2 regions of the Oerskovia sp. PE-21s genome follow, and region 1 is predicted to be linked to the other one. Evidence: riboswitches for the same ligand, from Rfam matches in the RefSeq annotation. Region 1 holds a riboswitch; the other holds the start of a gene.
The links. A riboswitch is a leader RNA that binds a small molecule or an ion and turns the genes downstream of it on or off. The one in region 1 is predicted to bind S-adenosylmethionine.
Positions count from the first base shown of each region.

Region 1 (3,199 bases):
ACGTTCGCCTGGGGCCCGACGGCGCCGCGACCCTGGTCTTCTCCCCCGGCCTGGTCTCTGCCCGCTCGGACGGAGAGCTGGCCGTGCGCTTCGAGCCCGACGCGACGCGGACGGTCCTGTCCGCGGTCGGGAAGCAGCTCGCGGACACCGCGTCGAGCGGCACCCCGTTCATGGGGATCACGCCGCCGCCCGTCGAACCCCCCGTGACGACCCCGCCCGTGCCGCCCGCGTCCCCGGGAGCCCCGGACTGCTCGGTGCTCAGGTGCGTGGCCCTGACGTTCGACGACGGACCCGGCAAGCACACGTCGCGCCTGCTCGACACCCTCGCCGAGAAGCAGGCCAAGGCGACGTTCTTCCTCGTCGGCCGGTCCGTCACGTCGCACCCCGACCTGGTCCGCCGCGAGGTCGCCGAAGGGCACGCCATCGGTAACCACACCTGGTCCCACCCGGACTTGTCCAAGCTCGGCTCGGACCAGATCACGGACGAGCTGACGTCGACGGCGGACGCGGTCGAGGCCGCGTCAGGCGTCCGACCGACCCTCGTACGCCCTCCGTACGGCGCGAGGAGCGACACTGTGACGAGCGTCCTCTCCGAGCGGAACGAGCCGGCGATCCTGTGGGACGTCGACACCGAGGACTGGAAGAACAAGGACACGGCCATGACGACCGAGCGGGCGCTCGCAGGCGTCCGACCTGGGGCGATCCTCCTGATGCACGACATCCACGCCTCGACCGTCGACGCCGTCCCGGGCATCGTGGACGGTCTGCGGGCTGCCGGCTACACGCTCGTGACGGTGCCCGATTTGCTCGGCCCTGACCTGGTTGGCGGGCAGGCGTACTTCAATCGTTAGCATCAGGGCTAGCACAGTCGGAGTAACCCCTGTACCGTAGCCGGTGAGATTGCAGTGCCTCGCTTGTCCTTGCGCAACGGCCCCATGCCACCGCGAACCTTGTTACCCAAGAGTTGACGACGAACACCGTGATGTTCGGCTCCAGATCATGGAGCTGTTTGAAACTCTAGAAGGAGATCCCCATGGCATTGGGAACCGTGAAGTGGTTCAACGGCGAAAAGGGCTACGGCTTCATCGCACCTGAGGACGGCAGCGCCGACGTGTTCGCGCACTACTCCGCCATCCAGACGCAGGGCTTCCGCTCGCTCGAGGAGAACCAGCGCGTCGAGTTCGACGTGACGCAGGGCCCCAAGGGCCCGCAGGCGGAGAACATCCGCCCGCTCTGATCTCACTCGCCTCCGGGCGTAGCTGATCATTGAACGAGTGCCCCCGACCGTCTCGGTCGGGGGCACTCGTGCGTCCAGGACCAGGTGCTCCCTGTGCTCGGTCGGTGACGCCGTGGTAGAACTGAGAACGGTCCAGAGGACCAGCGAACCGCCCTCCGGCGTGCTGGTCCGGCAACCGCGCGACGCGCACGGTGCTCCCGGAGGAAGACCCGCCCCCACGACCGTGGGGGAAGAGCGAGGCCCGACGTCGTAGGGCGCCTCCTCGTGCCCCTCATCCGGGGAGCCTCCCGGGTGGGCGTGCGCACGCGGGTGAGCCCCGTCGTCGGGCACGGAGAGAAGGAGCACCATGGCCGAGCGCGTCATGGAACGCCGGGCGACGGTCGTCGCCTGTCCCCCGCCCACCGTGTGCGACCGGTTCGACGCCGGGCACCTGCTGCACCCCGTCCACGAGCGCATGCTCCGCAACCGGCCCTGGGGATGGCGCGAGGGCGTCGTGCTCGCGGTGCGCACGACCAGCGGCGGCACCGAGGTCGTCGTCGAGTACGCGACGGGCGAGGGAGCGTGCCGGGTGTGGCACCACACGAGCCTCGCCCTCGACCCCGGGGCGACCGTGCGGGTGCACGAGCAGTACCACGCGCTCGAGCTCGCGGGACGGGCGCTCAACGTGCGGCTGGTCGGCGGGGTGGGTCCGGCGCCGGAGCCGCCCCACGCTCGCCGCTAAGTGCGTGATCCGGCTGCGACTCGCCGGGCGTCTCACAGCCGGATCATGCACTCGGCGGAACGGGCGGGCCGGGCGCCGCGTTGAACCGGTGAGGGCACCCGCCCTCGACGGTTCGACCAGAAGGACACGCTCATGGGATTCCTCGACCGCCTCCTCGGCCGCGCCCCGCAGGACGACGGGCCCCACGGCTCGGCAGACCGTCCCGGTGCGCCCGCCTACGGCACGCCACCCCCTGCCCGGACCGGCCCCGCGCGCAGCGAGGACGACGTCGCGATCGACCGCTACCGCTACCTGCTGCGCACGGCTCCCCCGGAGGCCGTCGAGCAGGCGCACGCCGAGGCGTTCGAGCGGCTGACGCCCGAGCAGCGTCGACGCGTGCTGACCGAGCTGGGTGAGAACGTGCCGCCCGCCGAGCGCGCTACCTCCGACGACCCGCAGTCGCTCGCCCGCATGGCGACCCGCGCCGAGATGCGCAACCCCGGCACGCTCGAACGGTCGTTCGGCGGCAGGCAGGGCGGGCCGGGCGGGCCGGGCATGGGCTCGATGATCGGCTCGAGCATGCTCGGCACCATCGCGGGCGTCGTGATCGGCTCCGCGGTCGCCAACATGATGTTCGGCCCGATGTTCGGCGACCCCACGGCCGACTTCGCGGGCGACGGCGGCACCTCGGGCGCAGGCGACCCGGGCGCGACCGAGGGCGACCCCGGAGCCGGCGACCCCGGAGCCGGCGACGCCGGCGGCGGCGACTTCACCGAGGCCGGAGGCGGGGGCGACCTAGGTGGGGGCTTCGGCGACTTCGGCGGTGGGGACTTCGGCGGTGGGGACTTCGGCGGGTTCGGAGACTTCTGAGGACCTCGTCCGCCCGGCCGTCGCTCGGCCGTCGCTCGGACGGAGCCGACGGGCCGCCGGGCCGAGGCATTGCCCTGTCGCGCGACGCGGTCGACACTGGTGCCCGGCATCACGCCGCTCGTGACCCGCGACCTCGGAGGATCCGATGAACGACCCGTCCAACCGCCTCGAGCAGGTCGGCGCGACCGCCGTCCATCCCGCGGTCGCCCGCTGGGTGGCCCACTCGCCGTACTCCTCGCCCGGGGAGCACGCCCACCTCCTGCGGGCAGCGCCCACCGCACCGGACGCCCTGGGGCAGGTCGCGCGCAACGTGATCGCGCACTATCGCGCCGAGGCTGCGGTCATGCCGGCCGAGCGTGCCACGGACGTCGACAGCCGGTGGCTCGCGACGA
Region 1 is NZ_JBUXJM010000004.1:101,737-104,935, reverse strand. Features, by position in the region: gene ACZDYF_RS09060 (polysaccharide deacetylase family protein) at 1-851, shown strand, start outside; gene ACZDYF_RS09055 (cold-shock protein) at 1,034-1,237, shown strand; SAM riboswitch class IV at 1,367-1,478, shown strand; gene ACZDYF_RS09050 (hypothetical protein) at 1,584-1,958, shown strand; gene ACZDYF_RS09045 (hypothetical protein) at 2,091-2,807, shown strand; gene ACZDYF_RS09040 (transglutaminase-like domain-containing protein) at 2,953-3,199, shown strand, end outside.

Region 2 (3,199 bases), 330 kb from region 1:
GGTCGATCTCCTCACCCGTGGTGCCGACCCCGATCGACGCCCGGATCGCCCCCGCCGGGAAGCCCAGCCGCGCCAGGAGCGGGTGCGCGCAGAAGCGGCCGTCGCGCACGCCGATGCCGTGCTCGGCCGACAGGTAGGCCGCGACCAGCCCCGCGTCGGAACCGTCGACCGAGAACGTCACGACCCCCACGGGGTCGACCGCGTCGGCCCAGGCGCGCACGACGCGCACGCCGTCGATCGCCTCCAGGCCCTCGACGAGGCGGGCCCGCAGCTCGGTCTCGTGCGCGACGAGCACGCCGGGCTCGAGGGCCGCGAGCGCGTCGCACGCGGAGGCGAGCGCGACCGCGCCGATCACGTTGGGCGACCCGGCCTCGTGCCGCGCCGGGGCGCTCTGCCACGTGGTGCCGTCGAGCGTCACGTTGCGCACCGCGCCACCGCCGGCGAGGTAGGGCGTGCCGGTGTCGAGCCAGTCGCGGCGGCCCACGAGCGCGCCCGCACCGAACGGCGCGTACGTCTTGTGCCCCGAGAACGCGACGTAGTCCACGTCGCTCGCGGCGAGCGAGACGCCGCGGTGCGGGACGAGCTGTGCGCCGTCGAGCAGGACGCGCGCGCCGGCGTCGTGCGCCGCGGCCACGACCTCGGCGAGGGGCAACGACTCGCCCGTGACGTTCGAGGCCCCCGTGATCGCGACGAGCGCGTACGGGAAGCGCGAGAGCTCGGCGCGCAGGCCCGACAGGGTCTCGGCGACGGTCGCACCGCCGACCAGGACCGTGGCGCCCCCCGTGCGCTGCCAGGGCAGGAGGTTCGCGTGGTGCTCGACGTCGAGGACGAGCACCCGCCCCGGCGAGCCGTCGGCCTGGGCCGGGACGCAGCCCGCGAGGAGGTTGAGGGAGTCCGTGGTGTTGCGCGTGACGATCGTGACGTCGTCCTCGCGCGCCCCCACGAACGCGCCGATGGTCTGGCGCGCAGCCTCGTAGAGGGCCGTCGACACCTGGGAGAGGTAGCCCGCACCGCGGTGCACGCTCGCGTACAGCGGCAGGACCTCGGTGACCCGGTCGGCCACGACCTGAAGCGCCGGGGCCGAGGCCGCGACGTCGAGGTTCGCGTACGGGACGCTGCGCCCGTCGACGAGGGGGACCAGGGTGTCGCCGCCCACGACGGGCAGCACGGCACACGAGGTAGGGGCTTCGATGACTGCATGTGCGCTCATGGCACGTCCTCCGGTGGTCGTCGGAGTTCGCCGTGCCGGCCCCTCCGCGCTTGCCCCCCTCCTGATAGAGAGGGACCTGGTCGTCACCCGGGGCACCCCACCGCGGAGGAGGGTTGCCGGCCAGCAAACCGGGGTTTTGCGCTGGCACTCATGACCTGGTGTCCAGGATGGTCGAGGCGCGCGGAGCGTGTCAACCGGTGGGCACCGCGTCTCGGATGGTGGTCAGGGTGGTCTGTCAGGCGGGCAAGAGGGCTCAGACGGGCGAGGAGTCCGCGAGGTTCCGAGCGCGCCGCGCGTCGGCCCGGTACATGGCCGCGTGCTCCCGGAGGTCGTCGCGTCCGGTCGCGGCCGCACGCTCGTCCGTGAACGCCGCGAGCTCGTCGAGCCGCGCGACCACGACGGTCAGGACCTCCCGGCGCGAGTACGCCATCCCGTAGGCGGCGACCAGCACGTCGAGCCGCGCCAACGGGTCCAGCCGCCCGACGGCGTCGCCCCCCGCGGAGTCCCCGGCGTCCGCCACGAGGGGCGCGAGCCGGTAGCCGAGGTAGGCCAGGTCCCAGATCCGGGGGCCGGGGCTCGCGGTGTCGAAGTCGATGAGCCCGACCACGGCCCCGTCACGGAAGACCAGGTTGTACGGGGCGACGTCGTTGTGGCACACGACCTCGGCTGGCTCGTGCGGCGCGGTCTGCCAGGTGGGGGCCGCCGGCGGAGCGTCGAGGACGGGGGCAGCGGTGCGTGCGTCGAGGAACCCGACGCTCGCGTCGTGCACGCGCCGCAGCAGCGCGCCCGCGCCCCGGAGCACCGACTCGTCCCAGACCCACGGGGGCAGCGGGTAGTTCCCGACGTCACCGGGGAGGAAGGACAGCACCTCGCGCCCCTGCTCGTCCGTCCCGAGCGGCTCGGGCACCTCGGTGACGCCCTGTGCGCGCAGGTGCCGCAGGAGCGCCTGGACCGTGGGCGTCCAGGGCCCTGCGGTGCGGCGGACGGTGTCGCCTCGCCGCACCACGGTCGTCGAGTTCCCACCGGCCAGGGGCTCCTCGGCCTGGTCGGGCGCGCGGTCGGGTTCGGGGAGGTGGCTCATGCGCAGGAACCTAGCCCGACCACCCTGCGAGACACCTGTTCTTTTCCGTGGTCACGGTGGCGTACGATCCGACGCAACCATCCAGAGCGGCTGAGTGACTTGGCACGATGACGCCGCAGCAACCCCCCGGTGACGGGCGAGGGTGCTACCGCCACGACCGATGGAGGATCACCATGAGTGCCCCCGACCGCGCGACCGCTGCCCCGGTCCCCGACGCCCGTCCCGCCGACGGGTACGCCGGCGACATCACGCCCCAGCAGGCGTGGACCCTTCTCCAGAGCGACCCGAGCGCCGTCCTCGTGGACGTCCGCACCGACGCCGAGTGGCGTTTCGTCGGGGTCCCCGACCTGTCCTCGACGGGCCGCGAGCCCGTCCTGACCCAGTGGGTCGACGTCGCGGGCCGCCCGAACCCGGCGTTCGTCGCGGAGCTCACCGCGGCCGGGCTGAGCCCCCAGCGTCCGGTCGTCTTCCTGTGCCGCTCGGGAGCCCGCTCGATCGGCGCGGCCAAGGCCGCGACCGCCGCGGGGCTGGGTCCCGCGTACAACGTCCTCGAGGGTTTCGAGGGAGCGCTCGACGGCGCCGGTCACCGTGGTTCCGACGGCTGGCGCGCCGCGGGCCTGCCCTGGACGCAGTCGTGAGCGCCGCGACCGGGGACGGCGTGCTCCGCATCCCCGCCGGCGTCCCGGGCGGCTCGGGTCGTGGCCCCCTCCCCCGTTCGGTCCGTCCCGACACGCTCGCGGTGCGCGGCGGCCACGCCCGCACCAACTTCGAGGAGACGAGCGAGGCGCTCTTCCTCACGCAGGGCTACGTGTACGGGAGCGCCGCGGAGGCCGAGGCCGCGTTCACGGGCGAGGTCGACCGCTTCATCTACTCGCGCTACGGCAACCCGACGGTGCACACGTTCGAGG
Region 2 is NZ_JBUXJM010000004.1:434,725-437,923, reverse strand. Features, by position in the region: gene ACZDYF_RS10715 (aminotransferase class V-fold PLP-dependent enzyme) at 1-1,210, opposite strand, end outside; SAM riboswitch class IV at 1,252-1,366, opposite strand; gene ACZDYF_RS10710 (phosphotransferase enzyme family protein) at 1,464-2,291, opposite strand; SAM riboswitch class I at 2,366-2,458, shown strand; gene ACZDYF_RS10705 (rhodanese-like domain-containing protein) at 2,465-2,929, shown strand; gene ACZDYF_RS10700 (O-succinylhomoserine sulfhydrylase) at 2,950-3,199, shown strand, end outside.
Region 2: linked by a shared signal. The riboswitch ahead of ACZDYF_RS10715 (aminotransferase class V-fold PLP-dependent enzyme) and the one ahead of ACZDYF_RS09050 (hypothetical protein) in region 1 are both predicted to bind S-adenosylmethionine.